DNA from 2 places in the Arcicella lustrica genome. Region 1 is predicted to be linked to the other one. Evidence: riboswitches for the same ligand, from Rfam matches in the RefSeq annotation. Region 1 holds a riboswitch; the other holds the start of a gene.

Region 1 (3,434 bases):
TGTTGATAATGTTGAATGCACTGATTTAACGATTCTCAATTAGCTTTGGTTTTACAACTAAAACTATTTTATACGAAAGTTCTTGTACCAGAGTGATTTTCTCTGAATTCTTTCGGCGTGCAACCATGTTTTTTCTTGAAAATTCTATTGAAGTATGAAAGATTATTGTAACCACATTTAGATGAAATCTCAGCAATGGATAGACGAGTATCAATTAACAAACGAGAAGCATGACCAAGGCGAATATCATTTAAGCTGTCAATAAATGTTTTTCCAGTTCTTTTTTTAATAAACCTGCTAAAACTTACAACAGTCATATTTACGATTTTGGAAATGTCCTCAAGCGAAATATCCTTATCATAATTGTTTCTCATATATACAAAAGCCTTTTCAATTCTTCGGCTATCATAAGTAGCGGTTTCATTTGCAAAAGTCACTGTCGTTAAGGTTTTCATATTTCTCGAAACCGACAAATCATGTAAAATAGACATCAATTCCATTACCGAACAGAAACCATTGGTTTGTGTGAGTCCGATTAAGCGAGGTTTAATTGCCTGAATGGTTTCTTGTGAAAAGGAAATTCCTCTAGCCGAACGTTCTAGCATCGAGCGGATAAAGCTCATTTGATTTCTTTTTAAGAATTTTTCATCAAATAAATCTTTGTGAAATTGTATCGTAATTTCATGAATATTCTCCATTTCAGATTCTTGTGAAAACCAACCATGTGGTACATTGGAACCTATCAAAATCAATTCTTGAGTTGAAATCACTTCGGTGTGGTCGCCGATTACTCTTTTCACACCTTCTGCATTTTCGATAAAATTCAACTCAAATTCTTCATGATAATGCAAAGGGAAATCGAATTTACTCTTAGTTCTGGCAAAAACCATGAAGCAATCATTTGAAGTAAGTGGCGTAATTTCTCGATAAATTTTTGTCATCTTAGATAATAAGGGTTAAAATAATACAAATAATTATGTAGTTAAAGTATCATAGGTGTAGTGGAGAATTTATACAGTAAAATTGCAATTTATTGTCAATATTGCAACAAATAGTCTATAAGATATACTAAAATCAAGGGTTTTCCCTTAGTTTTTTATAGCCAATTTTACATTGGTTTAATCTTTTGGTAGAATTTGTATCATAAGTAATGGCTTTTTGTTTTTAAGCCCAAAAATATTTTTGAAAAGACATGAGTGAAAAAAAACAAAAATATTTGCCTTGAATTCAATTTTTATACTTTACATTTGTTTCAAACTTTAGGGGTGCCTTAAATATAACGGGCTGAGATTATACCCTCAAAACCTGAACGGCGTAATTGCTGCGTAGGAAAAAGTAAGGCAGATTTTTCAATTCAAATTCGATGCAAGTATTTCATCATCGTTTCTAAAATTTCACTGCTTTTCTTGGTTAGCTTTAAAATGATAGATTGATTTTTCATTCTTGTTTTTTGGTGGATGACACATTTTGTGGATAATTAGGTGTACAACTAATATATCACAAAAGTTTTCCCAAAGCTTGCTCGTACACGCTCACAATTTCTTCTTGGTTTCCGTTAAAGTTCATTTGTTTTTATTTAAATAAATTCATGAAATGACAGTCTTTGTTAACGACGAAACATTTGAGTTTTCAGAAAATCCTACTTTAATCGAAGTGCTGAATCAACAAGGTATTAACGAACTCCATGGATTGGCTTTGGCTATCAACGAAGAAGTAATTCCTCGTGCAGAATGGTCTGCTATCAAGCTTGAAAGTAATGACCGATTAATGCTCATTCGTGCTACGCAAGGCGGTTAAAGATTGTTATTGAATCCTCCAAAAACTAATGAAAAACATGAAGAAAACAGAAAAAACTCCTCAGACTGAAACCATCAGTAGAGCGCCATTTCCTGCATCAAAAAAAGTATATGTTCAGGGAGAAATACATGATATTCAAGTAGCAATGCGTGAAATCTCTTTGTCGGATACTTTAGTAAATGGCAAAGTAATGTCCAAAAACGCACCTGTTACGGTGTATGATACCAGTGGACCATTTACTGACCCCAATATTGATATTGATGTAAGAAAAGGTTTGCCAAGATTACGCCAATCATGGATTGTAAATCGTGGTGACGTAGAAGAATTAGAAGGTATTTCTTCAAATTATGGTCGTGAACGTTTGGCAAATCCAGCTTTGGATTCACTTCGTTTTGAACATTTGAAGAAGCCATTAAGAGCGAAAGCAGGGCAAAATGTTTCGCAATTGCATTATGCCAAAAAAGGAATTATTACGCCAGAAATGGAGTACATTGCCATTCGTGAAAACCAGAAAATTGATGCTTTGAAAAGTATCGGACACCAACACGAAGGACATAGTTTCGGAGCAAATACACCAAAGGGTTTAATAACGCCAGAGTTTGTACGTTCGGAAGTGGCAATGGGTAGAGCTGTTATTCCTAATAATATTAATCACCCAGAAAGTGAACCAATGATTATTGGGCGTAACTTTTTGGTGAAAGTAAATGCCAATATTGGTAATTCTGCGGTTTCGTCGAACATCGAAGAAGAAGTAGAAAAAACCGTTTGGGCTTGTCGTTGGGGCGCTGATACCATCATGGATTTATCAACAGGTAAAAATATTCACGAAACTCGTGAGTGGATTATCCGCAATTCTCCAGTACCAATTGGCACAGTACCGATTTATCAAGCTTTGGAAAAAGTAGGAGGAAAAGCAGAAGATTTAACTTGGGAGATTTTCAGAGATACGTTAATTGAACAGGCAGAGCAAGGTGTTGATTACTTTACGATTCATGCAGGTGTATTGTTAAGATACGTGCCGATGACAGCAAAAAGAGTAACAGGTATTGTTTCTCGTGGAGGCAGTATCATGGCAAAATGGTGTTTGGCTCATCATAAAGAGAATTTCCTTTATACACATTTTGAAGAAATCTGCGAAATCATGAAAGCTTATGATGTCGCTTTTTCTTTGGGAGATGGACTTCGTCCTGGAAGTATTGCCGATGCCAATGATGCCGCTCAATTTGCTGAATTAGAAACTTTGGGTGAATTGACGAAAATCGCTTGGAAACACGATGTACAAACCATCATCGAAGGACCGGGTCACGTGCCGATGCACTTGATTAAAGAAAATATGGACAAGCAATTGAAAGAATGTCACGAAGCCCCTTTTTACACACTTGGACCATTGACGACAGATATTGCTCCAGCTTATGACCATATTACTTCAGGAATCGGTGCAGCCATGATTGGCTGGTTTGGTTGTGCGATGCTTTGTTATGTTACACCAAAAGAACATTTAGGTTTGCCAAACAAAGAAGATGTAAAAGTAGGAGTAATCACTTATAAAATTGCGGCACATGCTGCCGACCTTGCCAAAGGACATTATGGTGCGCAAATTCGTGATAATGCTTTAAGTAAAGCTCGTTTTGAATTCC
Region 2 (3,434 bases), on a different contig from region 1:
GTTTTTCCATACTTATCCTAAAGTTGAACAAGGAGCAGAAATCATTGTTCCAAGCCTACAAAATGAAAATGTGCATAAACTTTCTACGGGTGAGCGTATCGCTTTAGTGGGGGCAATTACTTCGGTTTCCTATTTATTGGTCAATATTAGTAATAACTTAAAATAAATCTATACCATGAAATCTAACCCTATTTTTAATAATTCCAAGCTCTTTCCTTTGCTTCATTTAATACTTCAGAAGAAATGTAAAATATTCATTTTTAGTACTTTATTTACTTGTTTGGGCATTTGGATAGCCTATAATATTCCAAATGAATATACTTCGCAAGTACAGATTTTACCCGAATTAGAAATCAAAGAAGGCTCTGAAAGTATGAATAATTTTAAATCTTTGGCTGGACTTGCTGGCGTTGACCTGAGTAGTTTTGGTTCAACCGAAGCCGTTCGACCAGATTTATACCCTAATATTTTACAAAGTACGCCTTTTTTGATGCAACTACTTCATTTAAAAGTTCACTCAATCGAACATCAGCGAGAAATGCTTGTTTCGGATTATCTAAAGGAATGTAGTAAAAAGGAAATACTTGTAAAACTCGTTGGGGAATATAATAAAAGAGAATTTCACAACTTGAATGAACCAAAAATTACTCCAGAATTGATTCATTTGAATAAAGAAGAGGATTTACAAATTCGAGAATTGCATAAAAGAGTTGTGACTTATTTAGACAAAAAAACAGGTGTAATTACGATGTCAGTAAAAATGCAAGACCCTGTAATTGCCGCTACCCTTGCCAAATTTACGCAAGATTATCTATTAAATTATGTGATTCAGTATCGAACAGAAAAAACGCAAAAAGACATAGATTTCTTATCCTCACGAATCAATGAAGCTCAAAAACATTATGAAAACGCCCTTTTTGCGTACTCGCATTATCAGGATATGAACAGGAATTTATTCTTGAACATCGCCAAAGATGAAGGCAAAAAATTACAACATGAAGTAGAATTGGCTTATAATCTTTACACCCAATTGGCTACACAATTAGAAGAAACGAAAATTAGAATTCACAGAGAAACACCCGTTTTTAAAGTATTAGAACCCGCACAAATACCTGTGAAGAAAAGTAGTCCATCGAGGGGAATTATCATTGTAGGCTTTACTCTGTTAGGTTTGTTCATTTCTGTTGTAGGTATCACGGTTAGAAATTTTCACTTTTCTGAAGTCTTTAAGGCTTGAATACCTTAAAAACCTAAAATTGCATACCCTCAAGTCTTAAAGTCAGTAAATCCTAAAATCTAAAAAGAAAAGTCTTGATTCTTATCTCTTGAATCTAAAATCTTAAAGTCCTCCAGTTCTAAAATCTCAAAAACAGTCTTGCTTCTTGTCTCTTGTGTCTAAAGTCGTAAAGTCCAAAATCATCAAGTCTCGAAATAAAAAAATACAATTTATCAGTTTTCGTCATACCTTTGTCTTACAATCACAAAAAGGGGTGCCTTAATATAACGGGCTGAGATTATACCCACTGAACCTGATGCGGGTAATTCCGTCGAAGGGATTTTGTAAATTTGGTTTTGCGTTATAATGACGTAAACAGATTTAAAATCAATCAATCACATAGGGTTTCACATTGTTAAATCTAACGGGATTTGACTCCTTTGCCTGTTGTTAATCTTTTCAAAAATGAAAAATTTAACGACTAATCTGAGAAATCTGTCTATTCAAGCAGGTGTGCTCAAGCATTTCGTTGCCATGATTCTTTCTTCAAAGAATCAACATTTTGCTATTTTAAAGTATTCAAATCTTTTAGTTTTAATACTTTTTCTCTCCACAAAATCATACGCTCAATATACTATTTCAGGAAAAGTATTTGATGCCGAAAGTAATAAACCTTTGGCTGGTGCAAACATTGTTTTAGTGAATGCAGTAAGAGGAACGCAAAGTAATGCACAAGGTATTTTCACCCTTAAAAATGTAAAAAAAGGTACTTATACTTTGAAAGTAAGCTTTGTAGGTTATGAGAAAAAAATACAAGTAATTGATTTACAGAAAGATGCTTCTTTTAAATTCGAACTTAGTAAATCTACTTTTGCCGCAGATGAAGTAGTAGTAAATGCTACTAGAGCCAATGCAAAATCAGCCATTGCTTTTACGGATGTTTCTAAAGAAGATATTCAGAAACAAAATTTTGGTCAAGACATTCCTCAATTATTAAACTTTACACCTTCGTTAGTTTCTACTTCTGATGCTGGTGCTGGAGTGGGTTATACAGGTGTAAGAATCAGAGGAACAGATGCTACCAGAATCAATGTAACCATCAATGGCATTCCTTTGAACGATGCAGAATCTCAAGGTACTTACTGGGTCAACACTCCTGATTTGGCTAGTTCGGTAAGTTCAATCCAAGTGCAACGTGGCGTGGGTACTTCTACCAACGGTGCGGGAGCTTTTGGAGCATCTATCAATATTTCTACTAACGAATTCAGAAAACAGGCTTATGCCGAAATCAATTCTGCCTATGGCTCATTCAATACTTTAAAAAACACTATTTTAGTTGGTTCTGGTTTGGTAAACGATAAATTTACTTTTGATGCTCGTTTGTCGAAAGTTACTTCTGATGGTTATATCGACAGAGCTAGTTCTGATTTAAAATCATTTTATCTTTCTGGTGCTTATTTTGGAAAAAAATCTTTTGTTCGTCTGAATGTTTTCTCAGGAAAAGAAAAAACCTATCAAGCTTGGGAAGGCGTATCAGAAGCAACTTTGCCGATAAATCGTACTTTCAATTTATATACTTATCCAAATCAAACGGATAATTATCAGCAAGATCATTATCAATTACTTTCTTCGCATACTTTATCAAATGCGTGGACGTTTAATTTGAATTTCCATTATACTTATGGTCGTGGCTATTACGAGCAGTTTAAAGAACAAGATAAATTTTCAAAATACGGTCTGCCAAATGTTATTTTAGGTACGGATACCATCAAAAAAACAGATTTAGTTCGTAGAAAATGGTTAGATAATGATTTCTATGGAACAACTTTCTCTTTTGATTATCAAGGCATTAAGAAGTTAAAAGCTAATATTGGTGGAGGATTAAATCAATATAAGGGTCGTCATTATGGAGAAATCATTTGGGCGCAATATGCTTCTACTTCAAAATTAGGAGACAGATATTATAACGGAACGGCACAGAAAACAGATTTCAATATTTACGGAAAAGTATTCTATCAGCTTACTGAAAAAATAAATGCTTTTGCTGATTTACAAGTAAGAACTGTGAATTATGAAATTAAAGGAACGGATGATAATCTTTTGAACATTGGTCAAAAAGTGGATTATAAATTCTTTAATCCAAAGTTTGGAGTAAGTTACCAAATAGCGTCTAATGCTTCGGCTTATGCTTCTTACAGCGTCGGCAACAAAGAACCTA

Evidence for each region. Region 1 has a riboswitch for thiamine pyrophosphate ahead of thiS (sulfur carrier protein ThiS). Riboswitches for the same ligand answer to the same signal wherever they lie in the genome.
Region 2: another riboswitch for thiamine pyrophosphate. It lies ahead of VB798_RS09430 (TonB-dependent receptor); the one in region 1 lies ahead of thiS (sulfur carrier protein ThiS).

The regions. Positions count from the first base shown of each region.
Region 1 is NZ_JAYGIM010000015.1:105,059-108,492, reverse strand. Features, by position in the region: gene VB798_RS19050 (AraC family transcriptional regulator) at 69-941, opposite strand; TPP riboswitch at 1,252-1,349, shown strand; gene thiS (sulfur carrier protein ThiS) at 1,594-1,797, shown strand; gene thiC (phosphomethylpyrimidine synthase ThiC) at 1,835-3,434, shown strand, end outside.
Region 2 is NZ_JAYGIM010000007.1:22,186-25,619, reverse strand. Features, by position in the region: gene VB798_RS09440 (SLBB domain-containing protein) at 1-166, shown strand, start outside; gene VB798_RS09435 (GNVR domain-containing protein) at 176-1,237, shown strand; TPP riboswitch at 1,477-1,573, shown strand; gene VB798_RS09430 (TonB-dependent receptor) at 1,682-3,434, shown strand, end outside.